Regions from separate parts of the Streptomyces sp. NPDC042259 genome, predicted to be linked through region 1. Evidence: predicted binding sites of a transcription regulator. Region 1 holds the regulator's gene; each other region holds the start of a gene.
The links. The regulator HrcA, encoded in region 1, represses chaperone genes, less so after heat shock. The targets are predictions, from matches to a motif close to TTNGCACTCNGNNNNNCNGAGTGCNAA.
Positions count from the first base shown of each region.

Region 2: the regulator HrcA is predicted to act here: its motif matches at 3,920-3,946, upstream of groES (co-chaperone GroES).
Region 3: the regulator HrcA is predicted to act here: its motif matches at 4,476-4,502, upstream of groL (chaperonin GroEL).

Region 1 is NZ_JBVJDW010000001.1:699,076-708,729, forward strand. It holds gene ACZ6MA_RS03230 (serine hydrolase domain-containing protein) at 1-646, opposite strand, end outside; gene ACZ6MA_RS03235 (alpha/beta hydrolase) at 884-1,780, opposite strand; gene ACZ6MA_RS03240 (helix-turn-helix domain-containing protein) at 1,888-2,922, shown strand; gene ACZ6MA_RS03245 (16S rRNA (uracil(1498)-N(3))-methyltransferase) at 3,036-3,788, opposite strand; gene ACZ6MA_RS03250 (nitronate monooxygenase) at 3,785-4,888, opposite strand; gene dnaJ (molecular chaperone DnaJ) at 5,272-6,408, opposite strand; gene hrcA (heat-inducible transcriptional repressor HrcA) at 6,409-7,425, opposite strand; gene ACZ6MA_RS03265 (MBL fold metallo-hydrolase) at 7,600-8,337, shown strand; gene ACZ6MA_RS03270 (DUF3097 domain-containing protein) at 8,431-9,273, shown strand; gene hemW (radical SAM family heme chaperone HemW) at 9,332-9,654, opposite strand, start outside.
Region 2 is NZ_JBVJDW010000009.1:5,319-14,972, forward strand. It holds gene ACZ6MA_RS22985 (flavoprotein) at 1-218, shown strand, start outside; gene ACZ6MA_RS22990 (M16 family metallopeptidase) at 199-2,832, shown strand; gene ACZ6MA_RS22995 (hypothetical protein) at 3,003-3,473, shown strand; gene ACZ6MA_RS23000 (transcriptional regulator) at 3,470-3,796, shown strand; gene groES (co-chaperone GroES) at 4,097-4,405, shown strand; gene groL (chaperonin GroEL) at 4,534-6,156, shown strand; gene ACZ6MA_RS23015 (SDR family NAD(P)-dependent oxidoreductase) at 6,363-7,124, opposite strand; gene ACZ6MA_RS23020 (MOSC domain-containing protein) at 7,121-7,873, opposite strand; gene ACZ6MA_RS23025 (LysR family transcriptional regulator) at 7,955-8,866, shown strand; gene ACZ6MA_RS23030 (WhiB family transcriptional regulator) at 8,943-9,257, opposite strand.
Region 3 is NZ_JBVJDW010000004.1:145,333-154,986, reverse strand. It holds gene ACZ6MA_RS12950 (DUF4031 domain-containing protein) at 1-235, opposite strand, end outside; gene ACZ6MA_RS12945 (hypothetical protein) at 232-600, opposite strand; gene ACZ6MA_RS12940 (MurR/RpiR family transcriptional regulator) at 655-1,593, shown strand; gene murQ (N-acetylmuramic acid 6-phosphate etherase) at 1,625-2,560, shown strand; gene groL (chaperonin GroEL) at 2,657-4,282, opposite strand; gene ACZ6MA_RS12925 (cold-shock protein) at 4,664-4,870, opposite strand; gene ACZ6MA_RS12920 (MoaD/ThiS family protein) at 5,307-5,582, opposite strand; gene thrC (threonine synthase) at 5,671-6,951, opposite strand; SAM riboswitch class I at 6,968-7,108, opposite strand; gene ACZ6MA_RS12910 (glucosyl-3-phosphoglycerate synthase) at 7,283-8,230, shown strand; gene ACZ6MA_RS12905 (alpha,alpha-trehalose-phosphate synthase (UDP-forming)) at 8,283-9,654, shown strand, end outside.

The DNA of each region.
Region 1 (9,654 bases):
CGCCCCACAGGGCCTCGTACATCCGCGAGTGCGGTCCCGTGATGCGCGGCCCGCCGGGGAACCCGGTGCGCCGGAGTCCCGCTCGCTCGATGACGTGCCGGGTGATGTACTCCTCGGCCGTGGTACCGGTGACCCGCTCCAGGAGTTGGCCGAGGAGCAGGTAGTTGGTGTTGGAGTACACCCCCGGAGTGGCTCCCGGTTCGCCCGCGGGAGGCGCGTCGACGCCCATCTTGATCAGCTCGGCGGGACGGAACTGTCTGAACCGGTTGTCGTCCAGGCTCTTGGACGACCTCTCCCCCAGGGAAGGGAACGCGTAGCGGATGTAGTCGGGGAGGCCGCTGGTGTTGTTGAGCAGCATCCGGACCGTGATCTTCCGGCCGCGCTCGCCCGGTACCAGCTCCGGCAGATGGTCGCCGATCGGCGCGTCGAGCCGGATCCGGCCCTGTTCGACCTGCTGCATGATCGCGGCGGCCGTGAAGGTCTTGGTGATGCTGCCGACGCGCTGCCGCATGTCGGGCGTGACGGGACGGCCGGTCGTGACATCGGCGACCCCGGAGGCGCCGCGCCAGGTCCGGCCGGCATCGCGCACCTCGGCGTACACCCCCGGGATGCCGGCGCGGTGGACACCGTCCAGGGCGGACTGCAGCGCGCCGGGGTCGAGGCCGGTCGCGGGGCTCGCGCCGGCGGCCGGGGCGGCCCCCGTCCCCTCGGGTGCGGTGGCTGCCGCCGCCGTGCCCGCGCAGACACTCAGCGCGGCCACGGTTCCCCATATCGCCAGTCGGGTCTTCACGACGTCCGTCCTTTCGTGATCAGTGAGTGGAGTGGCGTGATCAATAGGTGGAGTGGACCGGGGGCTTTCCCCGTGCCGGTCGGCATTTCCGGCTCACGCGGCCAGGCCGCGACGCAGAGCGGCGCCGAGTTCGGCGTTCTGCCGCTGCGAGACGTCGGCGGACAGGATCGCCTGTGATCCGTGGAAGGTTCCGGGCCATTGGTGGAGTTCGACCGACACGCCCGCCCGCATCAGGCGCAACGCGTAGTCGATGCCCTCGTCGCGGTTCGGGCAGAACTCGGCGGTGGCGATGTAGGCCGGGGGCAGGCCGGACAGATCGGCGGCCCGCGCGGGGGCGGCGTAGGGCGTGGCGGGTGCGGGGCCCAGGTAGTGCCGCCAGGCCGTGGCGAGCTTGCCGCGGTCGAACCAGGGCGTGTCGGTGAAGTTCCGCGCCGACCACGTCTCCTGCCGGTCGTCCAGTCCCGGCTGGTTGAGCAGTTGGAAGCGGATGGCCGGCCCCTGCTCGTCGCGCGCCCGCAGGGCGGTCGCGGCGGCGATGTTCGCGCCGGCGCTGTGTCCTCCGACCGCGATCCGCGCCGGGTCGATGCCGAGTTCGTGCGCGTGCTCGGCCGTCCAGGCCAGTACGGCGCAGGCGTCGTCGAGGGCGGCCGGGAACGGGTTTTCGGGCGCCAGTCGGTAGCCCACCGAGATCACCACCGCCCCGGAGAGGCCCGCGATCCGGGCGGCCCAGGGATGCTCGGTGTCCAGGTCGCCGAAGACTCCGCCGCCGCCGTGCAGCCAGACGATGGCGCCTTGCGCCCGGTGCGGGCGGTAGACCCGCACCGCCACGTCCGGGTCGGCGGGCACCGTGCGGTCCTCGACTTCCATGGTGGAGGTGTCCGGTGGCGGCGCCGCGGCGGCACGCTCGGCGAAGTCCTTGCGCGAGGTGACGGGGTCGTTCATGTCGAGTCGGGGGAGGAACGGGAGGAAGGCCTCTAGCTCGGGATCCATGACGACCATCCTCACGGCCGTCACCCGGCGGGTCATCCGCCGTCCGTCGCGCGTCCCACCGCGATGACGCGCCGATCGGCGCACCCCGGTCCTTCTATCCTTCTGCCATGGAAGCACTGGCCGTTCGGCTGTCGGGACTGGATCCGTATGTCGACGGCGCGATCCGCATCGTCGCGTTCTACGACACGCTGATGCGCCGACGGGTGGATCTCCCGGCGCTCGCCCGGGGATCGGCGGGCCTGGCCGAGTGCGTGGCGGGGATCCGGCTGCACGGCACGGGCCGGGTGATCCGCTTCGCGCCGGACGGCGACCGGGCGTGCGCACCGTCGGCCCCCGCGTCCACGACGGCGCCGATCACCCTCGACGAGGAGGAGATCGGCACGGTGTGGCTGGAACGCCCCGGCCCGCCGAACCCCCTCGACGACGTGCTCCTCGACCGGCTCGCCATCGCCGCAGCGGCCGTCGCCGAGCAGTACGGCCCGGCCCGTACCACCATGGCCGACCCCGCCCTCGTCGAACTGGCGATCAGCGCCGACAGCGACGAGGCGGCCCGGGCCCGGGCGCTGCGGCTCCTCGGATTCGCCGCCGGCCTGCCGGTCCGCGTCGTCGCCGTACGGTCCCGGCTTCCGCTCGACGCGATCGGCGGCCTGGTGTGCCCGGGCCGCCCGGTGAAGGCGGCACCGCTCGGCGACGTGGGCGTCATCCTGGCCGCCGCCATCGACACGGCCCGGATTCCGGCGGGCGTCCGCGCGGGCATCGGTGCGGCAGAGAACCCCGCCCTCTCCTGGCGGCAGGCCCGCACCGCCCTCCGCTTCACCAGCCCGCGCGAACCGGTCGTCCGCTACGCCGGCCTGGGCGCGCTGGCGCTGCTGGCCGAGATACCCGAGGAGGCCGCGCGCGACAACCCCGACGTGGCCGCCATCGCCCGGATCTCCGGCAACGCGGACGACATGGAGACGCTGGACGCCTACTGCGTCACCGGCTCCCTGCGCCGGGCCGCCGACGTCCTCCATCTGCACCACAGCAGCGTCGCCCGCCGCATCGAGCAGATCGCGAAGACCCTGGGCATCGAACTCACCGAACCCGCCGGGCTGCTGCGGGTCCGGCTCGCGCTCACCGCGTGGCGGCTGCTCGACGCGTGAGGACGACCGGCCTCGCCACGACGACCGGCCTCACCACGACGATTGGCCTCGCCACGGCGGCGACCACGGGTACGCGGCACCGGGGGCATGCTTGCCGTCGGTACGGACCGGCTTCAGGACCAGCGCCCCGTCCGCCCCAGCAGCAGTGCCGTGGCCGCCGTGCCCGCCGTCGACGTGCGCAGGACGCTCGGGCCCAGGCGGTAGGGCTTGGCCCCCGCTTCGGCGAAGGCGGCCAGCTCCTCCGGGGAGACGCCGCCCTCCGGGCCGACGACCAGGACGATGTTGCCCGTCTGCGGGAGCGGGGCCGTGGCCAGGGGGGCACTGCTGCCCTCCTCGTGGAGGACGGCCGCGAACGCGGCGTCCGCGAGCAGGGTCGATACCTGCTTCGTCGTCAAAAGGTCGGACACCGGCGGGAAGCGCAGACGGCGGGACTGCTTTCCGGCCTCGCGGGCCGTCGCACGCCACTTGCCCAGTGCCTTCAGCCCGCGTTCGCCCTTCCACTGGGTGACGCAACGCGACGCCGACCACGGGACGATCCCGTCGACACCGGTCTCGGTCATGGTCTCGACCGCCAACTCGCCCCGGTCGCCCTTGGGCAGTGCCTGCACGACCGTGATGTGCGGCTGGGGCAGGGGTTCGGAGCGGACCGAGGTGACCGCGACGTCGAGGTGGTCCTTGCCCTCGACGGCGGCCACGGTGCCGAAGGCGCCCGTGCCCGCGCCGTCGGTCAGAACGATCTCCTCGCCCGCCCGCAGACGGCGGACCGAGACCGCGTGCCGCCCTTCCGGGCCGTCGAGGGGGAAGACCGTGCCGGGGAAGACGCCCGTCAGGGAGTCCTCCTCGACCAGGAAGACCGGTGCTGTCATGTCTCGCTCCCTCGCAGTTCACTGCCTCGCGTCAACGACGCCCGTGCCGCGCCCAGTTCGGCGGCCAGGACCTCCACCAGCCGTCCCGCCGGAAGGTCCCGCGCCAGACGGTGGCCCTGCCCCGCCCACAGGGCCATGGCCTGCGGGTCGCCCGCCCGCGCGGCGGCCTTGCGGAGGCCGGACGTCAGATGGTGCACCTGCGGGTACGCGGCCGGGGCGTACGGGCCGTGCTCACGGATGAAACGGTTCACCAGACCGCGCGCGGGGCGGCCGGAGAAGGCCCGGGTCAGTGTGGTGCGGGTGAACATGGGATCGGTCATGGCCTGTTTGTGCAGGTCATGTGCGCCCGACTCGGGGCAGACCAGGAACGCCGTGCCCAGCTGGGCCGCCGTCGCGCCCGCCGCGAGGACGGCGGCGATCTGGTCGCCGCGCATGAGGCCGCCCGCCGCGATCAGTGGGACGGTCACCGCGTCGCGGACCTCCGCGAGGAGCGCGAGCAGTCCGGTGCCCGCCCCGTCCGCCCCGTCGTCGTGGTGGGTGCCCTGGTGGCCGCCGGCCTCGACGCCCTGGACGCAGACCGCGTCGGCGCCCGCCCGCTGCGCGGCCCGCGCCTCGGCGGCCGAGGTGGCCGTCACCGCGGTGCGCGTGCCGACCCCGGCGAGGGCCGCCAGGACCTCGGGGTCCGGGCAGCCGAAGTGGAAGGAGACCACCGCGACGGGATCTTCCAGGAGGACCGCGAGCTTGGCCTCGTAGGCGTCGTCACGGCTCTGGCCGGGCTCACCGAGCGGTGCCTCGTACCGGGCGCTCTCGTCGGTGAGCCGTTGCCCGTAGGCGTCCACGGCGGCCTGGTCGGTCACGGGCGGCTGTGGCAGGAAGAGGTTCACACCGAAGGGGCGGCCGGTCCTGGCCCGCGTGTCCGCGATCTCCTCGCGCATCGCCGTCGGCGTCTTGTACCCGGCGGCGAGAAAGCCGAGGCCACCGGCCTCGGAGACCGCTGCGGCGAGCGCGGGGCACGAGGCGCCGCCCGCCATGGGGGCCTGCACGACCGGATACCGGAACAGGCCCGTCAGCGCCGCGGCCCCCCTGGAGTCAAAAGCCATGACCACATCGTGTCACGCCCCGCGCACGGCGCCGAATCGAACCCGGCCGGGCCCCGGGCCGGGGGCGCCCCCCGACTCCACCCGTACGGGTGGGGCCCATCGGCCGCGCCCGGCCACGCCGCGTACCGGCTTACGCGGCACGGGCGTTGACGCCGGGCCCCGCAAACGCGCGTCGGGCCGGGGCGAATGCCCCGGCCCGACGTCCTGACGACTGCACGCAGTGCGAGCCCGACCGCGTTGGGCGCGCAGCGCGAGCCCGCGTCGGTCAAGCCCAGCCAGGCGCCTACCGCCCGTTGAACGCGTTCTTCAAGCGCGAGAACAGCCCCTGCTGCCCCGGCTTACCGCACCACCCGGGGGACAACCCCCGAACCCCCGGCCAGCGCCTACCGCCCGTTGAACGCATCCTTCAAGCGCGAGAACAGCCCCTGCTGCCCCGGCTTGAACTCGCCCATCGGACGCTCCTCGCCGCGCAGCTTCGCGAGCTGTCGCAGCAGGTCCTCCTGCTGCGGGTCGAGCTTGGAGGGGGTGGTCACCTCGACGTGCACGACGAGGTCACCGCGGCCGCCGCCGCGCAGGTGGGTGACACCGCGCTGGTGCAGCGGGATCGACTGGCCGGACTGGGTACCGGGCCGGATGTCGATCTCCTCGATGCCGTCCAGCGTCTCCAGCGGCACCTTCGTGCCCAGCGCCGCGGCCGTCATCGGGATGGTGACCGTGCAGTGCAGATCGTCGCCACGCCGCTGGAACCTGCTGTGCGGGACCTCGTGGATCTCCACGTACAGATCGCCGGCCGGGCCGCCGCCGGGGCCGACCTCGCCCTCGCCCGCGAGCTGGATGCGGGTGCCGTTGTCGACACCGGCCGGGATCTTCACCGTCAGGGTCCGCCGCGAACGGACGCGGCCGTCGCCGGCGCACTCCGGGCACGGGGTCGGCACCACGGTGCCGAAGCCCTGGCACTGCGGGCACGGCCGGGAGGTCATGACCTGGCCGAGGAAGGACCGGGTGACCTGCGAGACCTCGCCGCGACCACGGCACATGTCACAGGTCTGGGCGGACGTGCCGGGGGCCGCGCCCTCGCCGCTGCACGTGGTGCAGACGACGGCCGTGTCGACCTGGATCTCCTTGGTCGTACCGAAGGCGGCCTCGTCGAGGGTGACTTCGAGCCGGATCATGGCGTCCTGGCCGCGCCGCGTGCGCGACCGGGGGCCGCGCTGCGAGGTCTGCCCGAAGAAGGCGTCCATGATGTCGGAGAAATTGCCGAAGCCCGCGCCGAAGCCACCCGCGCCACCGCCGCCGCCCGAGGAGGACAGCGGGTCGCCGCCGAGGTCGTAGACCTGCTTCTTCTGCGGGTCGGAGAGCACCTCGTAAGCGGCGTTGATCTCCTTGAACCGCTCCTGGGTCTTCGGGTCCGGGTTCACATCCGGGTGCAGCTCGCGGGCGAGCCGACGGAAGGCCTTCTTGATCTCGTCCTGCGAGGCATCACGCCGTACGCCCAGGACCGCGTAGTAGTCCGTGGCCACTTACGACTCCGCCAGGATCTGTCCGACGTAACGTGCCACTGCGCGTACCGCTCCCATCGTTCCGGGGTAGTCCATGCGGGTCGGTCCGACCACGCCGAGTTTGGCGACTGCCTCGTCGCCCGAACCGTAGCCGACGGCCACGACCGAGGTGGAGGTCAGCCCCTCGTGAGCGTTCTCATGACCGATACGGACGGTCATGCCCGAGTCCTTGGCCTCGCCCAGGAGCTTGAGCAGCACGACCTGCTCCTCCAACGCCTCCAGCACGGGCCGGATCGTCAGCGGGAAGTCATGCCCGAAACGAGTGAGATTGGCGGTGCCGCCGATCATCAGCCGTTCCTCGGTCTCCTCGACCAGGGTCTCCAGCAGGGTAGCGAGCACCGTGGAAACGGTTCCTCGGTCGTCCTGCTCGAAGGACTCCGGAAGATCCTGCACCAGCTGCGGCACGTCGGCGAACCGCCGCCCCACGACACGGCTGTTGAGCCGGGCCCGCAGGTCCGCGAGCGAGGTCTCGCCGAACGGTGCCGGGCAGTCGACCATGCGCTGCTCGACCCGGCCGGTGTCCGTGATCAGCACGAGCATCACCCGGGCCGGGGCGAGTGAGAGCAATTCCACATGCCGCACCGTCGACCGGGTCAGCGACGGGTACTGCACCACCGCGACCTGCCGGGTCAGCTGCGCCAGCAGCCGGACCGTGCGCGCCACGACGTCGTCCAGGTCGACGGCGCCGTCCAGGAAGTTCTGGATCGCGCGCCGCTCGGGCGAGGACAGCGGCTTGACGCCGGCCAGCTTGTCGACGAACAGGCGGTAGCCCTTGTCGGTCGGAATGCGGCCCGCGCTCGTGTGGGGCTGGGCGATGAAGCCCTCGTCCTCCAGCGCGGCCATGTCGTTGCGCACGGTGGCCGGGGAGACGCCCAGCCGGTGCCGCTCGGTGAGGGCCTTGGAGCCGACCGGCTCCTCGGTGCCCACGTAGTCCTGGACGATGGCGCGCAACACCTCGAGCCTTCGTTCGCTCAGCACCGCGCGCACCTCCCTGTCCAGCCGTCTCACGGGGTCGTCCCTGGCACTCGAAGGTCACGAGTGCCAAATCCCTCCCGCCAGTGTACGGCCGGGTACTACGGCCAGGGCAAGGGCCGTCCCGGCGCGCGCCTCACCGGCGGGCAAACCGTACCGTGCTCCGGCTAGCGTCTCGGTATGGAAAATCTTGGGGAACGGGGCGCGCGGGAGCGCTGGGAGCCGCTGGCGCCGGGCATCGCGCGCCGCAGGATGCCGGTCTGGGACTGCACGATCGGGGCCGTCGCGGGGCCTGACGGGCTGCTGCTCGTGGACACCGGCTCGTCCCTGCGGGAGGGCGCGGAGATCCGCCGGGAGGTCGAGGAACTCTTCGGCCGCCGCGTGACGCATATCGCTCTCACGCACGCGCACTTCGATCACGTACTGGGCACCGCCGCCTTCGCGGGCGCGCAGGTGTACGGGGCGATGGGCATCGACGTGGCGCTGTGCGACGGGGAGGAGGTGCGCACGAGCGCGGTGCGGCAGGGGGTGGACCCCGACGCCGCCGAGGAGGCGGCCGATCTGCTGGTGCGCCCGCACCATCTGGTCTCCGGCGAGCTGACCCTGGACCTGGGCGGCGGCCGCCGGGTGCTGCTCGCCGACGTGGGGCCCGGGCATACGGCGCACGATCTGGCGGTGCTGGTGACGGACGCCGGCGGCGCTCCCGAGGTCGTGTTCTGCGGGGACCTGGTCGAGGAGTCCGGCGAACCGCAGGCGGGCACGGACGCGCTGCCCGAGCAGTGGCCCGCGGCACTGGACGCGTTGCTGGCGCTCGGTGGCGCGGACGCGCTCTACGTCCCGGGCCACGGCGCGGTGGTGGATGCCGGATTCGTCCGGGCGCAACGTGACGCGCTCGCGCTGCGTTTCGGCGTGTCGTAGCCCCTGTCGCGCGCTTTTTCCTATCGTCGGGCTGGTGCGCGGCACGGGCCGCGCGCCTCCGGGCACCCCCGGACCCCCGACCGGAACGGCTTCATGCGCAGCAGACAGTACGGCCCCGACCTGACCCCTCCCTGGAAGAAGACCGCCCCCGCTCCCGAGGTCCCGGCCGACCCCGGCCTGGTGGTCGAGGAGGCCGGCACGGGCTTCTGCGGGGCGGTGATCCGCTGCGAGAAGACGGCGCAGGGCCCGACGGTCACCCTGGAGGACCGCTTCGGCAAACACCGGGTCTTCCCCATGGATCCGCGCGGCTTTCTGCTGGACGGCCGGGTCGTCACCCTCGTGCGCCCCGGCGGACCCGGCCCCGGCCCCAGCGGCCATGGCCCCGGCACGCCCCGGCGGACCGCCTCCGGCTCGGTGGCCGTGCCCGGGGCCCGGGCACGGGTGGCCCGGGCGGGGCGCATCTACGTCGAGGGACGGCACGACGCGGAACTCGTGGAGCGGGTGTGGGGTGACGACCTGCGCATCGAGGGCGTGGTCGTGGAGTACCTGGAGGGCATCGACGACCTCCCCGCCATCGTCCGCTCCTTCGCCCCCGCCCCGGACGCCCGTCTGGGGGTCCTGGTCGACCACCTCGTGCCGGGCTCCAAGGAGTCACGGATCGCGGCGCGGGTCACGGGCGAGGACGTGCTGGTCGTCGGCCACCCGTACATCGACGTGTGGGAGGCGGTGAAGCCGTCCTCGGTGGGCATCCCGGCATGGCCGCGCGTCCCGCGCGGCGAGGACTGGAAGACGGGCGTGTGCCGGGCACTGGGCTGGCCGGAGAACACGGGCGCCGCCTGGCAGCGGATCCTGGGATCGGTCCGCTCGTACAAGGACCTGGAGCCGCAGCTGCTGGGGCGGGTGGAGGAGCTGATCGACTTCGTGACAGCGCCCTGAGAATACTCAGCCCGTCCGGCGCTTGAGGACCGGGGCCCGGGGCGGAGCCCCGGGGCCTTTAGTCCACCAGATCCCGCACCACGGCATCGGCGAGCAGCCGCCCCCGCAGGGTCAGGACCGCGCGGCCCCGCTCGTACGGGCCGGGGTCCAGCAGGCCGTCCGACAGGGCACGCGCGGCCGCCGCCGCTCCGGCCGGCTTCAGCAGGGACAGCGGGCACCCCTCCAGCATCCGCAGCTCCAGCAGGATCCGCTCCACCCGCCGGTCCTCGTCCGGCAGGACCTCGCGGCCCGCTCCCGGGGAGCGCCCCTCGGCCAGTGCCTGCGCGTATGCGCCGGGGTGCTTGACGTTCCACCACCGCACGCCCCCCACATGGGAGTGGG
Region 2 (9,654 bases), on a different contig from region 1:
GGCAGGCCCTCACCAGCGCGCTGTTCGAGGGATACGGCCGCGAGCTGGGGCAGGAGTGGACGCGGATGGCAGTGCTGCGCATCCTGCTCCACGTCCATGACATCGCCGCCTACGTCGACGACTTCGACCGCGGCTTCGACCACTACTGCGACTTCCTGAGGTTTCTCGTCGACCTCTCGCAGAACGAGGATTCCCAGGATGATGCACAAGGTCAGTAGGGCCACCCTCGACAACGGTCTGCGGGTCGTCGTCGAGCGGCAGCCGGGAGCGTCGCGCACGGCGGTGTGTGTCCACTACGGCGTCGGTTACCGGTCGGAGCGGCCCGACCGGGAAGGGTTCGCCCACCTCTTCGAGCACTTGATGTTCCGGGGCAGCGCGAGCCTTCCCGAGGGCAGCTTCTACGACCACATCCACCCGCTGGGCGGCCAGGCCAACGGCACGACCCACCAGGACTACACCGACTACCACCAGGTGGTGCCGGCCGCTGCCCTGGAACAGGCGCTGTTCAGCGAGGCCGACCGGATGCGGGCCCCCCGGTTCACCGAGCGGTCGCTGGCCGGTCAGCTGGACGGCATCGAGGTGGAGATCCACGAGGCCGTGGAGTCCCGGCCGTTCGGCGGGTTCCCCTGGCCCCTGCTGCCCGGTGTGGTCTTCGAGAACTTCGCCAACGCCCATGACGGGTACGGCCGTCTGGAACAGCTCCGCACGGCGACGGTCGCCGAGTGCGAGGAGTTCTTCGAGGCCCATTACGCCCCGGGCAACGCGGTGCTGACCGTGGTCGGCGATCACGACCCCGAGGAGCTGCTGGCCCTGGCCGAGCGGTACTTCGGCGGCATACCCCCGCGCCCGACCGCGCCGGCACCCGATCTGCGCGAGCCGCACCCGACCGAGGACCGGTGGGCGACCTGCACGGAACCCGCGGTGTCCGTGGCGGCCGTGGCCGTCGGCTACCGGCTGCCCGACCCCCGCGCGGACCTGGCGGGCTATCTGGCGCATGCCGTACTGGCCGAGATGATCAGCCAGCAGGGACTGGAGGGCGTCCAGGCGGCGTCGGCCGGCTGCGGCGTCTTCGGCCCGCTGGACGCCAGGGACCCCGACCTCCTGGTCCTCACCGCTCTGGTGCCCCCGGCGGACTCGCCGCGGCAGGCGGTGGAGGCGATGACCGGCCGGTGGCTCTCCTGGGCCGAGGACCCCCGGCTGGAGCGGGCCCAGGCCCAGGCCGTCCGCCGCATGATCACCGAACACCACCGGCAGCACGTCGACGTCTACGCCCGCAGCCGCGCCCTGGGTCGCCTCGAACTCCTCTTCGGCCGGGCCGAGCTGCTCGACGAACTCCCCACCCGGCTCGGCGACATCGGCCCCGGCGACGTCGCCGCCGCCGCTCGCGGTCTGCACGCGGCGGCCAAGGGCGTGCTGGTGATGACCCCCGGCGCGGCCAGGACCCGGCCCGCCCCGGCCCGCGGTACGGCCCCCGCGCCCGTCGCGGCGCGGACCTCCGGCACGCCCCGCCCGGCGGCCGTCCCGGCACCGGCCCGGCCGGTCCCGCCCCTGGGCGCGCAACCCGCGCCGTACTACGGCCCGCGCCGCGAGGTCACGCTCGTCAGCGGTACGCGCGTCGTGGCGGTCAGGGACGCCCGCGTGCCGTTGGTCGAGCTGCGGCTGCGGCTGCCGCTGGGCGCGCCGGGGTGGCGGCGCCCGGAGGACGCCGAGGCGCTGGCCCATGTGCTGGCCGGACGCACCGGGGCGGCGGGCCGGGCGGAGGAGCGGGGCGGCTCGTTCCATCTGTCCACCGACGGCCAGTGGCTCGACGTCACCGGTTTCACCCCACCGGACGGGGTCACGCACTGGCTGGGCCTCCTCGCCGAACTCGCGGCACCGGTGGACGCCGTCGTGCCGCTGCGCACACCGTCGCGCCGCCGTGACCCCGGGGCGGTGACCGATACCGCGTTGCGCGGGCACTGGCTCGCCCGCTTTGCCCCGGCGCGCGAACGGGCCGGGGAGCGCCTCGGCCTCGAGGCGGTGCACCACGACATCCTGCGCCGCGGCGGGGGCTGGCTGGTGGCCGTCGGCGACATCGATCCCGACCGGTTCGCCGCCGACGCGGAACGCGCCCTGTCCGGCTGGAAGACCGGCGCCCCCGGGGAAACGGACCGGTACGGGGAGACGGCGGCGTCGCCGGCCGCCGGCACGCTGGCGCTGCATCACGACGCCATGGCGGACGTGCACCTGACGCTGAGCGCACCGGAGCCGGCGGGGGACACCGCCTCGGCGGCCCGGTACCTGGCCACCGCTGTGGCCGGTGCCCACTATCAGTCCCGGCTGGCTTCCCACAGTCTGCACGCGGGCCTGGACCATACGGTGTTCTCCGCGCGCGACATCTGCCTCGGCTTCTCCCGGGCCTACGTCAGGGCGACATTGCCCGAGCGGCACGCGGCCCGCGGCGTGGCGGGCATCGCGGAGGTACTGGGCGCACTGCGGACCGTTCCCGTCACCGCGGCCGAACTCGAACCGATCCGCACCTTCTGCGCCGCCCAGCTGCTGGGGGTCTTCGACTCCCCGGCGGCCAAGGCCGACCTGCTGCGCGACACGGTCTCGGCGGGCAGGCGGCCCGACTGGGCGGAACGGCTGCCGGAACTTCTGCGGCGGGCGACCCCGGCAGAGGTCACCGCGGGGTGCGCCGACCTCTTCGCCGTGGACCGGATGACCCTGGTCGTGCTGGGCAGGCCGGGGCCGGCTGCCGAGGCGGCCGACCGGTGGACCGCGCTGCTGGCGGGCGACGGCATGCCGTCGGCTTCCCTCCCACGCCCGTACGCCGGCCGTCCCCCGGTGTGACCTTTCGCCCCCTCGCCTGTGCACTCGCCCCGTGCACTCGCCCCGTGCCCGCCCGGACCTTCGAGCCGGGCGGGCACGTCCTTTCGCGCCCGCCGCGGTGGCGGGACGGATCCGCGTTCCGCGGGCCCGCGGCCTTCCGCCGGGGCGGTGATCCGCATATACTTTCCAACATGGAAAACAGTTTCTCCGACCCCAGTACGCCCGATGCCGCCCGCGCCCTCGCCGCCCTGGACACCGCGGCCGGGTCCCGTGCCCAGGTGGCCGACCGGATCGCCAGCCCCTGGTGGTACCACGGAGGGCTGGGCCTCGCGTTCGCCCTGATGTTCGTCTCGATGAGCCTGCGGGTGGCCAACTGGGCCGTCGGGCCCTTCGTGCTCGCGGTGCTCGGACTCGGCTGGGCGCTCAGGCGCTCGACCGGCGTTTCCATGGACCGCTATCTGGGCACCCCCGCCGCCAGTCGGCTGACCATGGCCTACGTCGTGGCGCTGCTCGCACTGGCCGCCACCGGCATGGGTCTGGAGTGGGGCGCGGACCTGCGGGGGGCCATCGCCGGCGCCGGCGTCCTGATCGGCGTCCTCACCACGGTCATGGGCTTCCGCATCGACGCGGCCGCACGACGAGACCTCCGGGCGGGGCGGTGACCGAGCCGCGCTTCGACGAAGTGATCCACGCCCCCAACCGGCTCCAGATCTGCGCCATGCTCGCCCCCGTCGAGACCATGGCCTTCGGCACCCTCCGCGATGCCCTCGACGTCAGCGACTCGGTGCTCAGCAAGCACGTCAAGGTTTTGCAGGCGGCCGGATACCTGGAGGTCACGAAGGCCCGGGGGGCCTCCTACCCCCGCACCTGGATCGCCCTGACCGGGGACGGCCGCCAGGCCTACGCCGGGCACATCGCCGAACTCCGCCGCATCGTCGAACTGGGGACCCCCGCCCAGAGGGATCCGGCACCGCCCGGTGAGTGACCCGGAGGATTACCCCTCGCGTCGCGCGGGCAGATCCACCCCGGCGACCGCCCGGGCGCCGGTGCGACGCCCTGCGCGAGGGGTCGCCCAAGGGTTCGGCCGAGGCGCGCGGCGCACCTCGAATTGGCACTCCGCTTGACCGAGTGCTAACCGCGTCATAGTCTCGGCTCCGTTGGCACTCTCCACCGGGGAGTGCCAGACACGGCGACGGGCAGCTCCGGCACCCGCGACGACGGATCCGACCTGGTCGCCACCTCAGACAGTTAACCCCGTGAGATCTCCGAAGGGGGAGGTCGGATCGTGACGACCGCCAGCTCCAAGGTTGCCATCAAGCCGCTCGAGGACCGCATTGTGGTCCAGCCGCTCGACGCCGAGCAGACCACGGCCTCTGGCCTGGTCATCCCGGACACCGCGAAGGAGAAGCCCCAGGAGGGCGTCGTCCTGGCCGTGGGCCCGGGCCGCTTCGAGGACGGCAACCGTCTTCCGCTCGACGTTACCGTCGGCGACGTCGTGCTCTACAGCAAGTACGGCGGCACCGAGGTGAAGTACAACGGGGACGAGTACCTCGTCCTCTCGGCTCGCGACGTTCTCGCGATCGTCGAGAAGTAGCCGGGGTCCGGGGGCAGGTCCCCGGAAAGTACCGAACCCCAGTTTGCATTGATCTACGCCCCGGCCACCCGAGTCTGAACAACCGGGCGACCGGGGCGTAGTTCGTTCGAGAGGACACAACAGCTCCCATGGCGAAGATCCTGAAGTTCGACGAGGACGCCCGTCGCGCCCTCGAGCGCGGCGTCAACAAGCTTGCCGACACCGTGAAGGTGACGATCGGTCCCAAGGGCCGCAACGTCGTCATCGACAAGAAGTTCGGTGCCCCCACCATCACCAACGACGGCGTCACCATCGCGCGCGAGGTCGAGCTCGACGACCCGTACGAGAACCTGGGCGCCCAGCTCGTGAAGGAGGTGGCGACCAAGACCAACGACATCGCGGGTGACGGCACCACCACCGCCACCGTGCTGGCCCAGGCGCTGGTCCGCGAGGGTCTGCGCAACGTCGCCGCCGGCGCCTCCCCGGCCTCGCTGAAGAAGGGCATCGACGCCGCGGTCAAGGCCGTGTCCGATGAGCTTCTCGCGACCGCCCGTCCGATCGAGGACAAGACCGACATCGCCGCCGTGGCCGCGCTCTCCGCGCAGGACAAGCAGGTCGGCGAGCTCATCGCCGAGGCGATGGACAAGGTCGGCAAGGACGGTGTCATCACCGTCGAGGAGTCCAACACCTTCGGCCTGGAGCTGGACTTCACCGAGGGCATGGCCTTCGACAAGGGCTACCTCTCGCCGTACATGGTCACCGACCAGGAGCGTATGGAGGCCGTCCTCGACGACCCGTACATCCTGATCCACCAGGGCAAGATCTCCTCGATCCAGGACCTGCTCCCGCTGCTCGAGAAGATCATCCAGGGTGGCTCCTCCAAGCCCCTGCTGATCATCGCCGAGGACGTCGAGGGCGAGGCCCTGTCGACCCTGGTCGTCAACAAGATCCGCGGCACGTTCAACGCCGTGGCCGTCAAGGCCCCCGGCTTCGGCGACCGCCGCAAGGCGATGCTCGGCGACATGGCCACCCTCACCGGTGCCACCGTCATCGCCGAGGAGGTCGGCCTCAAGCTCGACCAGGCCGGTCTGGACGTGCTGGGCACCGCCCGCCGCGTGACGATCACCAAGGACGACACCACCATCGTCGACGGTGGCGGCAACTCCGAGGACGTCGTCGGCCGCGTCAACCAGATCAAGGCCGAGATCGAGTCCACGGACTCCGACTGGGACCGCGAGAAGCTCCAGGAGCGCCTCGCCAAGCTCGCCGGTGGCGTCTGCGTCATCCGCGTGGGTGCGGCCACCGAGGTCGAGCTCAAGGAGAAGAAGCACCGTCTGGAGGACGCCATCTCCGCGACCCGCGCCGCGGTCGAGGAGGGCATCGTCTCCGGTGGTGGCTCCGCGCTCGTCCACGCCGTCAAGGTCCTCGAGGGCAACCTCGACAAGACCGGCGACGAGGCCACCGGTGTCGCCGTGGTCCGCCGCGCCGCCGTCGAGCCGCTGCGCTGGATCGCCGAGAACGCCGGCCTCGAGGGCTACGTCATCACCGCGAAGGTGGCGGAGCTCGACAAGGGCCAGGGCTTCAACGCCGCGACCGGCGAGTACGGCGACCTGGTGAAGGCCGGCGTCATCGACCCGGTCAAGGTCACCCGCTCCGCCCTGGAGAACGCCGCGTCCATCGCGTCGCTGCTGCTCACGACCGAGACCCTGGTCGTCGAGAAGCCGGCCGACGAGGAGCCCGAGGCCGGCCACGGCCACGGTCACTCCCACTAGTCGCCCATCCGTCGGCTCCGCGGCCGCGGGGTCGCTGCGGGCTGGTTTCGGCTGAGGTCAGCCAAAACCAAGCCCGTCCGGCGATTGAGGACACCACCGAGCAGCGGTGGAGCGGGCGATACGGCCCGCACCTCATACGAACGGCCGAGGCCGGCACCCCAAGGGGTGCCGGCCTCGGCCGTTCCCGTGCCCATCCGGCCGAAGGCCTACCGGCGGCCCGTCCCCGACGACGCCCGGCCCAGCGCCCCGCGCGGGGCCAGCTTCGCCAGACCGCTGAACGCCTTGTAGCGGGGGTCGGGCACGGACACCGTCTTGCCGCGCGCCAGGTCCTTCAGCGCCGAGGTCACGAGCTTGTCCGCGTCCAGCCACAGCCAGTTCGGGATGTTCTCGGCGGGCATGCCCGCCCGCTCATGGAACTCCGTGCGGACGAAGCCGGGGCACAGCGCCATCAGCCGCAGCCCGCTGCCCTCCAGGTCCTTCGCCGCGCCCTGGGTGAACTGCACGACCCACGCCTTGCTCGCCCCGTACGTGCCGCGCGGCACGAACGCGGCCACCGACGCGACGTTGACCACGCCGCCGCGCCTGCGCTCGCGCATGCCGGGGACGGCCGCCGACGTCAGCCGCAGCACCGCCTCGCAGTGCACCTTGAGCATCCGCAGCTCGTCGGCCATGGTGACCTCGAGGAAGACGCCCTTGTTCCCGAACCCGGCGTTGTTGACCAGCAGATCCACCGGCTGTGTACGGTCCGAGAGCCGGTTCTCGACCGCCCCGATGCCCTCGTCCTCCGCCAGGTCCGCGCGGAGCACCTCCGCTTCCACGCCGTGCCGGTCGTGGAGTTCGGTCGCCTGTTCGTTGAGCCGCTTCTCGTCGCGCGCCACGAGCACCAGGTTGTGCCCGTCGGCCGCCAGCCGCCGAGCGAAGGCCGCGCCGATGCCCGCCGTCGCTCCCGTGATCAGTGCAGTCGTCATACGGGAACGTTAGTGCTCGGCGCCGTCCCCCGGGGGGCCTCCGGGGCTCCGACTGACCCTTCCGGCTGATTACGCTGCCGCGCCGCGGCGGAGCGGGCGGCCTCCAGGGCCTCCGGGTGCAGGGCGTCTCCGGCCGCCAACACCCGGGGCAGCAGGGACCGTTCGGTGGTGAGGGCGCGGAAGAGGAAGGAGATGCTCACCTCGTGGCCGGGCCGGTGCACGAGTGTCACCGCATCACCCACACGGACCTCGCCGGGCTCCACGACCCGCAGATACGCCCCGGGCGCCGCCGCCCGGGTGAACCGCTTCATCCAGCCCGACTCGCCCAGCCAGTCGGCGAACGTCCGGCAGGGGATGCGCGGCGCGCTGACCTCCAGCACCAGATCCGCGCCGATCCGCCAACGCTCGCCGATCAGCGCGCCATTGACGTCGACCCCCCTGGTGGTGAGGTTCTCGCCGAAGGAGCCGTCGGGCAGCACGCGGCCCAACTCCCGCTCCCAGTCGTCCAGGTCCTCGCGGGCGAAGGCGTACACCGCCTGGTGGTCCCCGCCGTGATGGCGCCGGTTGACCACCTCGTCACCGGCGAGTCCGCTGCCCGCCGTGCCCTTCGGGCCGGGCGGAGCCACGGCGACCGGTCCGGCGACGGGGCGCTTGTCGATGCCGGTGGCCAGACCGGCCGCGAAACCGGGGGCGTCCCCGGGGGCCGGCGCGGTCCGCGCGCCGCCGACGTTCACAGAGATCACATGCATGAAAGGAAAGGGTAGGCACGACCCCTCAAAGGGGCGAACGCATATTTTCGGCCGCCCCCAAGAAGGCCTTATGCTCGACGCATGATCGAGGCTCGTCATCTGAGGGTGCTGCGCGCGGTGGCCGCCACCGGTTCGTTCTCGGCCGCGGCGCGTGAGCTGGGCTGCACCCAGCCCGCCGTCAGCCAGCAGATGAAGGCCCTGGAGCAGTCGACGGGCACCCCGCTGCTGATCCGCACGGGCCGTGAGATGCGGCTGACCCAGGCGGGCGAGGCCCTCGTCCGGCACGCCTCCGGGATCCTGGCCGGGCTGACCGCGGCCGAGGAGGAGATCGCGGCGATCGCCGGGCTGCGCGCCGGGCGGGTGCGGCTGGTCTCCTTCCCCAGCGGCAGTTCGACGCTGGTGCCGGGCGCGCTGGCGGCGATGCGGGCCGCCCATCCGGGCACCCGGGTCTCCCTCGTCGAGGCCGAACCGCCGCGCTCGGTGGAGATGCTGCGCGACGGCGACTGCGAGATCGCGCTGGCCTTCCGCTACCCCGAGGTGCGCGGTGCCGACCCCGCGGCGAGCGCGGAGTGGGACGACCTGGTCGTACGGCCGCTGCTGACGGACCGGCTCATCGGTGTGATCCCGGAGGGGCACCGGCTCGCCGGGGCCGACCGCGTCGGGATCGGGGAACTGGCCGAGGAGCCGTGGATCGCGGGCTGCCCGCGGTGCCGGCGGCACCTGGTGGAGGTGTGCGAGAGCGCGGGCTTCACCCCGCGCATCGACTTCGCGACCGATGACTATCCGGCCGTGTTCGGGCTGGTGGGGGCGGGGCTCGGGGTCGCGGTGATGCCGGAACTGGCCCTGGAGTCGGTACGCCCCAAGGGCGCCCGGATCGTCCCGGTGGAGCCCGTCGTGCAGCGTGAGATCGTCGCCCTCACCCTGCCGGACCTGGCCCGGGTTCCGGCCGTCGGGGCGATGCTCGAACAACTGGCGGCCGCCGCCCGCCGGTGACGGGGGCCGGTAAGACGTTTCCTCAGCGGTCACGCCGAGCGGTGGAACGTTTCTTCATGCGCCGGGGTAGGGGGCCTCACGCACTGAGAACGCCGGTCACGGCGATGCCCCGGTGTCGCGCGCGCCCCATCAGCTCCTCACGCTCATCCTCAGTGAGGCCGCCCCATACGCCGTAGGGCTCGCGCACGGCCAGCGCGTGCGCCGCGCACTCCGCGCGCACGGGACAGCGCATGCACACCTCTTTCGCCGAGGCCTCGCGGGCGCTGCGGGCGGCGCCGCGTTCGCCCTCGGGATGGAAGAAGAGGGAGCTGTCGACCCCTCGGCACGCCGCCAGGAGCTGCCAGTCCCACAGGTCGGCGTTGGGACCGGGAAGACGGGAGAAATCTGCCATTGCTATCCCCTCGGAGCGATCTGTGACGCGAAGTGAGCGATGTGTGAGTGGTTCCTGAGTGGTGTGCGGGGTGATCCTTTTAAGGAGTTCCCCATCATCTGCTGTGTAAGCAGATGTAAATATGACTCATTGCGAATCTAGCCATAGACACCAGCAAATGGGAAGAAAAACGGCGCCGGATGGGCAAATGGGGCATGGCACGGGTGGTGAGACGGGCGCCCCCAATGCGCCCTGCTCCGTGTCCGCGCCCTCACGTAGAGTGCCGAACGTGGCCGACCGAGCCCGTAACTCTTTCGGGTGACCGTCGTTGAGAGTGCGGAGGCGGTTGACGGATGAAGCAGTCGGGCAGGTGTCCGACCCAGCGGGAAAACGTCGATCGCACAGGTGACGATCAGTA
Region 3 (9,654 bases), on a different contig from region 1:
CCGCCGTCGTCAGCAGCCGTACCAGCTCCTTGGTGCCCACCTCCACCGCGCCCAGCCGCACGGCGTCACCGTAGGACGACGACGGCACGTCGTAGTGGTCCCGGTCGAAGGCCCGCGCCGGAGCGCCGAGCCGGGCCGCGAACGCGTGCAGCTCCTGGTAGCTGACATCGCTGACCAGGTGCGACCACATCCGGCCGTGTCCGGGCCAGGTGGGCGGGTCGATGTAGAGCGTCATCGCAGCGCCGTCGCCAGGGAGCCCACCGGTGCCACCAGCACCGCCTGTTTCGCGCACGCCCAGTGCGGGTCGGCGCCCAGTTCGGGCTCGACCTCCAGCGCGTGCGGGTCGCCCTCGCCCACGCACAGCGGGCACAGCGGCCAGCGCCCGTGGCGCTCCAGCAGGGCGTCCTGGACGTCCTGGGCGATGAGACCGGACAGGAACGCGGCGCCTTCCGGCCACTGCTCGACCCACCACCGCCGGTGGGTGACCGCGTCCTCGACCAGCGAGACGATTCCGGCCTCCGCCACGTCCCCCGCCGCCAGATCTGCGAGGACGAGCGCGCGTGCGATGTGCAGTGCCTGTTCGAGCTCCATACGGTCCATTGTCGGGGACCGCGAGGGTTGACGGTTCACCGGACCGAAAATACCTTTCAAAAGGTGAGCAGCAAACTGAAGGAAACTTTCGACGCCGCGTCATCGCCCGCCAATCCGGCACCTCCCGCACCCGCCGCCCTCGCCGCCAAGGTCCGCACCCTCGCCCCCTCGATGACCCGTTCGATGCAGCGCGTCGCCGAGGCCGTAGCGGGCGACCCGGCCGGTTCCGCCGCGCTCACCGTCACCGGCCTCGCGGAGCGCACGGGCACCAGCGAGGCCACCGTCGTGCGCACCGCCCGCATCCTCGGCTACCCCGGATACCGCGATCTGCGGATCGCCCTCGCCACGCTGGCCGCGCAGCAGGCGGCGGGCGCCGCACCCGCCGTCACCGCCGACATCGCCGTGGACGATCCCCTGCCGAGCGTCGTCGCCAAGCTCGCCCAGGAGGAGGCGCAGTGCCTGGCGGACACGGCCGCCGCCCTCGACACCGCCCAGCTGGAGTCCGCCGTCGCCGCGCTGGCCACGGCCCGGCGCATCGATGTGTACGGCATCGGCGCCTCCCATCTCGTCGGCCAGGACCTCGTCCAGAAGCTGCTGCGCATCGGGCTGATCGCCCACGCGCCCGGCGATCCGCACCTGGCCGTCACCAACGCCGTCCAACTGCGCGCCGGGGACGTGGCGATCGCCATCAGTCATTCGGGGCGGACCACCGACGTCATCGAGCCGCTGCGGGTCGCCTTCGAGCACGGTGCGACGACGCTCGCCATCACCGGCCGCGCCGACGGTGAACTCGTCCAGTACGCGGACCACGTCCTGACCACGTCCTCCGCCCGGGAGAGCGAGCTGCGCCCGGCCGCCATGTCCAGCCGCACCAGCCAACTGCTCGTCGTGGACTGCCTCTTCATCGGTGTCGCGCAGCGCACCTACGACAAGGCCGCCCCCGCGCTGTCCGCCTCCTACGAGGCGCTCGCCCACCGGCACACCCCGCGGAGCCGGCGCTGATCCGCCCCGGCCCGGAAGGAGCCGCCCGCCCATGACCTCCCACGCCGCGTACGCCGCGCTCCGCGCCCAGCTGGCGACCCTCACCACCGAGGAGTTCCGCCCGGAACTCGCGGACATAGACCGGCTGCCCACCCCGGACCTCGCCCGGCTCATGAACGACGAGGACGCCACCGTGTCCGCCGCCGTCGCCGCCCGGCTCCCGGAGATCGCCGCCGCCATCGACGCGACCGCCGCCCGGATGGCGGCCGGGGGCCGCCTGGTCTACGCCGGCGCGGGCACCGCCGGCCGGCTCGGGGTGCTCGACGCCAGCGAGTGCCCGCCGACGTTCAACACCGACCCCGGCGAGGTCGTCGGGCTGATCGCGGGCGGCCCGCCGGCCCTGGTCCGGGCCGTCGAAGGGGCCGAGGACAGCGCGGAGCTGGCCGCCGCGGACCTGGCCGAGCTCGCCGTGGGGGCGGCCGACACCGTCGTGGGCGTCTCGGCCTCCGGCCGCACGCCGTACGCGATCGGGGCCGTCGCGTACGCACGGCGGGCCGGGGCGCTCACCGTGGGCCTGTCCTGCAACGCGGGTTCGGCGCTCGGTGCCGCCGCCGAGCACGCCATCGAGGTCGTCGTCGGACCGGAACTGCTCACCGGCTCGACCCGGTTGAAGGCCGGCACCGCCCAGAAGCTGGTGCTCAACATGTTCTCGACCATCACGATGATCCGGCTCGGCAAGACGTACGGGAATCTGATGGTCGACGTCCGTGCCTCGAACGACAAGCTGCGGGCCCGCTCCCGGCACATCGTCGCGCTGGCCACGGGGGCGTCCGACGCGGAGATCGAGACGGCGCTCGGCGAGACCGGCGGCGAGGTGAAGAACGCGATCCTCGTGCTCCTCGGCCGTGTCGACGGTGCCACGGCCGAGCGTCTGCTGGCGGAGTCCAAGGGCCATTTGCGCGCCGCGCTCGACGCGACGCGGGGCTGAGGCCGCCCGCCCGCCGAAAACGCCCGAGGGCGGCACCCCCGCGATGGGGGTGCCGCCCTCGGCACGTACTGCTGGAACAGCTGATCCTCGAAAGGGTCAGAAGTCCATGTCACCGCCCGGCATGCCGCCCGGGGCGCCGCCCGCGGCGGCCTTCTCCGGCTTGTCGGCGATGACGGCCTCGGTGGTGAGGAACAGCGCGGCGATGGACGCGGCGTTCTGCAGCGCGGAACGCGTGACCTTCGCCGGGTCGATGATGCCCTCGGCGATCATGTCCACGTACTCACCGGTCGCGGCGTTCAGACCGTGGCCGACGGGCAGGTTGCGGACCTTCTCGACGATGACGCCACCCTCGAGACCACCGTTGACGGCGATCTGCTTGAGCGGGGCCTCCAGGGCGAGCTTCACGGCCTTGGCGCCGGTCGCCTCGTCACCCTCGAGCTCGAGCTTCTCGAAGACCGCGGAGGCCTGGAGCAGGGCCACGCCACCACCGGCGACGATGCCCTCCTCGACGGCCGCCTTCGCGTTGCGAACGGCGTCCTCGATGCGGTGCTTGCGCTCCTTGAGCTCGACCTCGGTCGCGGCACCGGCCTTGATGACGGCCACGCCGCCGGCCAGCTTCGCGAGGCGCTCCTGGAGCTTCTCGCGGTCGTAGTCCGAGTCGCTGTTCTCGATCTCGGCGCGGATCTGGTTGACGCGGCCCTGGACCTGGTCGCTGTCACCGGCACCGTCGACGATGGTCGTCTCGTCCTTGGTGATGACGACCTTGCGGGCGCGGCCGAGCAGGTCGAGACCGGCGTTCTCCAGCTTGAGGCCGACCTCCTCGGAGATGACCGTGCCGCCGGTGAGGATGGCGATGTCGCCGAGCATGGCCTTGCGGCGGTCACCGAAGCCCGGGGCCTTGACGGCGACGGACTTGAAGGTGCCACGGATCTTGTTGACGACCAGGGTCGACAGGGCCTCGCCCTCGACGTCCTCGGCGATGATCAGCAGCGGCTTGCCGGACTGCATGACCTTCTCGAGGAGCGGCAGCAGGTCCTTGACCGAGCCGATCTTCGAGTTGACGATCAGGATGTACGGGTCGTCGAGCGACGCCTCCATACGCTCCATGTCGGTGGCGAAGTACGCCGAGATGTAGCCCTTGTCGAAGCGCATGCCCTCGGTGAGCTCGAGCTCGAGCCCGAAGGTCTGCGACTCCTCGACGGTGATGACGCCTTCCTTGCCGACCTTGTCCATCGCCTCGGCGATGAGCTCGCCGATCTGGGTGTCGGCGGCGGAGATGGAGGCGGTGGAAGCGATCTGCTCCTTGGTCTCCACGTCCTTGGCCTGCTCGAGCAGGGCGGCGGAGACGGCCTCGACGGCCTTCTCGATGCCACGCTTGAGCGCCATCGGGTTGGCACCGGCGGCCACGTTGCGCAGACCCTCACGGACCAGCGCCTGGGCGAGGACGGTCGCGGTCGTCGTGCCGTCACCGGCGACGTCGTCCGTCTTCTTCGCGACCTCCTTGACCAGCTCGGCACCGATCTTCTCGTACGGGTCCTCGAGCTCGATCTCCTTGGCGATGGAAACACCATCGTTGGTGATCGTGGGGGCGCCCCACTTCTTCTCGAGGACGACGTTGCGGCCCTTGGGGCCGAGGGTGACCTTGACGGCGTCGGCGAGCTGGTTCATCCCGCGCTCGAGACCGCGCCGTGCCTCCTCGTCGAACGCGATGATCTTGGCCATGTGAAGTGGTCCTCCCAGGACGATGGGGGTACCTCCCTGGCTCGTCAGAGCCAGAGGGCGGATTGCTCCCGGACCGCGCTGGCGCCCGCGACGGACGGCCTGCACACCTGGCGGTTCCTTGCCCCGCCTGGCCTGCGGACCTCACCGACGGTCCAAAACTGTCACTCTCACCCGGAGAGTGCTAAGCCAATGATTAGCACTCGCCCCCTCCGAGTGCAAGCGCCTGGAGCCAAGAGCTACCCACACGAGGGGGCTCACACACGGGGCCCGGCCACGCTCGTGGGGCAGGGGTGTCCGGGCAGCACGAAGGGCCCGTACCTCCCCCTGGAGGCACGGGCCCTTCGGCGAGCCGATTGAGCCTAGGTGGTCGATGCGCCGAGATCAGCCGACCGCCAGCTTGACCATGTCCGCCTGCGGACCCTTCTGACCCTGCGAGATCTCGAACTCGACTCGCTGCCCCTCCTCGAGGGTGCGGTAGCCGTCCATCTGAATCGCGCTGTAGTGGACGAAAACATCCGCACCACCGTCGACCGCGATGAAGCCGTACCCCTTCTCCGCGTTGAACCACTTGACGGTGCCCTGAGCCATGCCTAACTCCCCTATTACTGGCCCTTGCGCAGGACCGCACTTCGCGGACCCGGGTCAGACCTCACCCCCCGGCAGTCCCCTGATCTTCGACATGGGGAACCCCGGAAGATGTGCGCCGGAACGCGTCGACCGCGGCTGAATGTATCTGCACGGATGCCGTCTGCAACAGGTCACTCGGACGAGAATTCCGGGCGCGGCCGATTGGCGATAACCGGTGAATACCGGGGATTCCCGGGCAAGTCGGGCCGGACATAACGCAACCAACCCGACAATTCGTGCACCTACTCGGCACACAACTTGACGGGTTCTCATATGCGTTCGGCACTGACGCCGGAGGGGGAACGCCTCAACTGTATCGCGCTTCAACAGACGGAATCGCCCCGTCCGTTTCCGGCCGGGGCGATTCACGGGACTTCCGCAGGAAACCTGCGAAAGGTCAGCCGCCGGCGACCGCCGGAATGATCGAGACGCCGGCACCGTCCGGCGTCACCGCATTCAGGCCGCCCTCGAAACGCACGTCGTCGTCATTGACGTACACATTCACGAAACGGCGCAGCTTGCCGCTGTCGTCCAGGACGCGGGCGGCGATGCCCGGGTGGTTCTTCTCCAGATCGGCGATCACCTCGGCGAGGGTGCCGCCCTCGGCGGAGACCTCGGCCTGTCCGCCGGTGTAGGTGCGCAGGATGGTGGGGATGCGAACGTTGATGCTCATGCGGATTCGCCTTCCGGCTAGAGATGACGTGCGGGGCCGGCCCCGGCCGTCGAGGGGGCCAGGGGCAGAGGGGGGCAGGGCGCGGGGCTCAGCTGCCGGCGAGGCCCGCCGCGCGGAACGCGTCGAGGCTCGGCCGGATGGTCGCGGAGGGCCCGGTGGTCGGGGCGACGGCGTCCAGGGTCTTCAGCCCGTCACCGGTGTTCAGCACGACCGTCGTCAGGGACGGGTCCAGCACTCCGGCCTCGATCAGCTTCCGGGTGACGCCGACCGTCACCCCGCCCGCCGTCTCCGCGAAGATGCCCTCGGTGCGGGCCAGCAGCTTGATCGCGTCGACGATCTGGGCGTCGGTGACGTCCTCCACCGCGCCGCCGGTCCGCCGTGCGATGTCGAGCACGTACGGCCCGTCGGCCGGGTTTCCGATGGCGAGGGACTTCGCGATCGTGTCGGGCTTCACCGGGCGCACGACGTCGTGGCCGTCCTTGAAGGCGCGCGAGACCGGCGAGCAGCCCTCGGCCTGGGCGCCGAAGATCTTGTACGGCCGGTCCTCGACCAGACCGAGCGCGATCAGCTCCTTGAGCCCCTTGTCGATCTTCGTGAGCTGTGAGCCGGACGCGATGGGCACGACGATCTGGTCCGGCAGCCGCCAGCCGAGCTGCTCGCAGATCTCGTAGGCGAGGGTCTTGGAGCCCTCCCCGTAGTACGGGCGGAGGTTGACGTTGACGAAGCCCCAGCCCTCGCCGAGCGGGTCGCCGATCAGTTCGGAGCAGAAGCGGTTGACGTCGTCGTAGGTGCCCTCGATGCCGACGAGGTCACCGCCGTAGACGGCGGCCATGACGACCTTGCCCGCCTCCAGGTCGTGCGGGATGAACACGCAGGACTTCAGGCCCGCGCGGGCGGCCGCGGCGCCGACCGCGCCCGCCAGGTTGCCGGTGGAGGAGCAGGAGAGGGTGGTGAAGCCGAAGGCCCGGGCGGCCTCGACGGCGATGGCGACGACGCGGTCCTTGAAGGAGTGCGTGGGGTTGCCGGAGTCGTCCTTGACGTAGAGACCGCCGGTGACGCCCAGTTCGCGGGCGAGGTTTTCGGCCTTGACCAGCTTGGTGAAGCCGGGGTTGAGGCTGGGCTTGTCCGCCACGTCGGCGGGGACGGGCAGCAGCGGGGCGTAGCGCCAGATGTTCTCCGGGCCGGCCTCGATCCGGCGGCGCAGCGCCTCGGGGTCACCGGTGGGCAGGTCGTAGGCGACTTCGAGCGGTCCGAAGCAGACGGCGCAGGCGAAGACCGGTCCGAGGTCGAAGCGCTCCTGGCACTCGCGGCACGAGAGGCCGACGGCGGGTCCGAGAGCGACGGGGGTGGCGACAGTGTGCACAGCCATGAGGCGAGGCCCTTTCTCCTCATCTTCCCCGTGGCGAACGTCGCCACGGGACGGAATTGGCACCTTCCCCACCGGGAGCCTCGCGGAGTACGCGGGACCGGCGGGAGGGTTGCCGGGGCTTCAACGGGCCGTATCCCTCTGCCCCTCTGGATGAGCGGTATGGCACTGGGCGCGGCCCAGGCGTTTGTGCGCACGACGACCCCGACATACGAAGGCCGTCCGCGTTGTTCAAGACTGTAACGGAAGGCACGGACGCCCGAACCAGTCGTCCGTACCGCGAGATGGGTCACATCCCGGCCACATCCCGAAGCCCCGCTAAGGAGTCGTACAGGTGCTGGAAGAGGTGGAGCGCTGGCTGGCCCGGCGTTCCTGGTCCGCCGCAGACCGTCCGCTCGACCGGATTCTCGCCGCCAAGCGCGGCGCCGGCACCACGGTCAGCGTCGTCCTGCCGGCGCTGAACGAGGAGGCGACGGTCGGTGCGATCGTGACGACGATCCGCCGGGAGCTGATGACCGAGGCGGTGCCGCTGGTGGATGAACTGGTGGTGCTGGATTCGGGTTCCACCGACCGTACGGCCGTGGTCGCGGCGGCGGCCGGGGCGCGGGTCGTGCACCGGGACGAGGTGCTGCCGCGGCTGCCCGCGCTGCCCGGCAAGGGCGAGGTGCTGTGGCGTTCGCTGCTGGCGACCGAGGGTGACATCGTCTGTTTCGTCGACGCCGACCTGCGGGACTTCTCGGCCGGCTTCGTCTCCGGCATCGTCGGTCCGCTGCTGACCGATCCGGAGGTGCACTTCGTCAAGGCGATGTACGACCGTCCGCTCGGCGAGGCCGTGGGCCAGGGCGGCCGGGTGACGGAGCTGGTGGCCCGCCCGCTGCTGAATCTGCACTGGCCGCGGCTGGCCGGCTTCGTCCAGCCGCTGGGCGGCGAGTACGCGGCCCGCCGGTCGCTGCTGGAGCGGCTGCCGTTCCCCGTCGGCTACGGCGTCGAACTCGGGCTGCTGGTGGACGCGCTGCACACCGTGGGCCTGGACGCGCTGGCCCAGGTCGACGTGGGGGTGCGCAAGCACCGGCACCAGGACGGGCGGGCGCTGGGCCGGATGGCCGCCGCGATCTACCGGACCGCGCAGCTCCGACTGGCCCGCGGCCATCTGGTGCGCCCCTCGCTGACCCAGTTCGAGCGCACCGCGGAGGGGTTCGTTCCGCGGACGTACCCGGTGGACACCGAGGAGCGGCCGCCGATGACCGAGGTGCCCGAGTACGCACAGAGGCACGCCGCGTAACCGTCCCTCGTGCGTACGTTTGAGTGCTTCCCGCACTGGCAAGGCTGCCGACATGGTCGCTGAGCACGTCGCCCCGATTCTCGTCGCATCCAACCGCGGACCCGTCTCCTACAAGCGACGCGAGGACGGCTCGCTCGCGGCGGGCCGGGGCGGAGGCGGGCTGGTGTCGGGCCTCAGCGCGATCGGGACCGACGCCGGCGCCCTGTGGGTGTGCGCCGCCCTGGGCGACGGCGACCGCGAGGCCGTCCGCCGCACGGGCGGCGGGCTCGACCCGGCCGACACCGGCGGCATGCGGGTGCGGATGCTCGACATCGCGCCCGAGGTCTTCACCGCGGCGTACAACGGCATCGCCAATTCCGTGCTGTGGTTCGTCCACCACCTGCTCTACCAGACCCCCCTGGAGCCCGATTTCGACGCGGACTTCCGCGCCCAGTGGGCGGCCTACGAGGCGTACAACGCCGCTTTCGCCGACGCGCTCGCCGAGGAGGCCGCGCCGGGCGCCACGGTCCTCGTCCAGGACTACCACCTGACGCTGGTGCCGGGCCTGCTCCGCGAGCGGCGCCCGGATCTGCGCGTGGGCCACTTCTCGCACACCCCCTGGGCCCCGCCGGACTACTTCCGGATGCTGCCGGACGACGTGGCCGAACAGGTGCTGCGCGGCGTGCTGGGCAGCGACCGCGCCGCCTTCCTCACCCGCCGCTGGGCCGAGGCGTTCGCCGCGTGCTGTGCCGACGTGCTGGGCGCGGAGATCGTACGCGGGGGCGACGGGCCCGACGGCGCGCTGTCGGTGGCCTTCGAGGGCCGTACGACCCGGCTCGGCGTGCACGGCCTCGGTGCCGACGCCGACTTCCTGCGCGAGCGGGCGCACCGCCCGGACGTCGAGGAGCGGATGGCCGCGCTGCGCGAGCAGATCGGTCCCGACCGCAAGACGATCGTCCGCGTGGACCGCACCGAGCTGTCCAAGAACATCGTGCGCGGCCTGCGCGCCTACCGCCGGCTGCTGGAGACGCGGCCGCAGTGGCGGGGCAAGGTGGTGCACGTCGCCTTCGCCTACCCCTCCCGGCAGGACCTGGCCGTCTACCGCGACTACACGGCCGAGGTGGAGCGGGTCGCCCAGGAGATCAACGCCGCGTTCGGCACGGCGGACTGGCTGCCGGTCGTCCTGCACGTCAAGGACGACTTCGCCCGCTCGCTGGCCGCGTACCGGCTCGCCGACGTGGCCCTGGTCAACCCCATCCGCGACGGGATGAACCTGGTGGCCAAGGAGGTCCCCGTCGTCTCCGACCACGGCTGCGCGCTGGTCCTCTCCCGGGAGGCCGGGGCGTTCGCGGAGCTGGGCGAGGACGCGATCACCGTCAACCCGTACGACGTGGAGGCCACGGCCCGCGCCCTGCACGAGGGCCTCCTCATGGACCCCGCCGAAC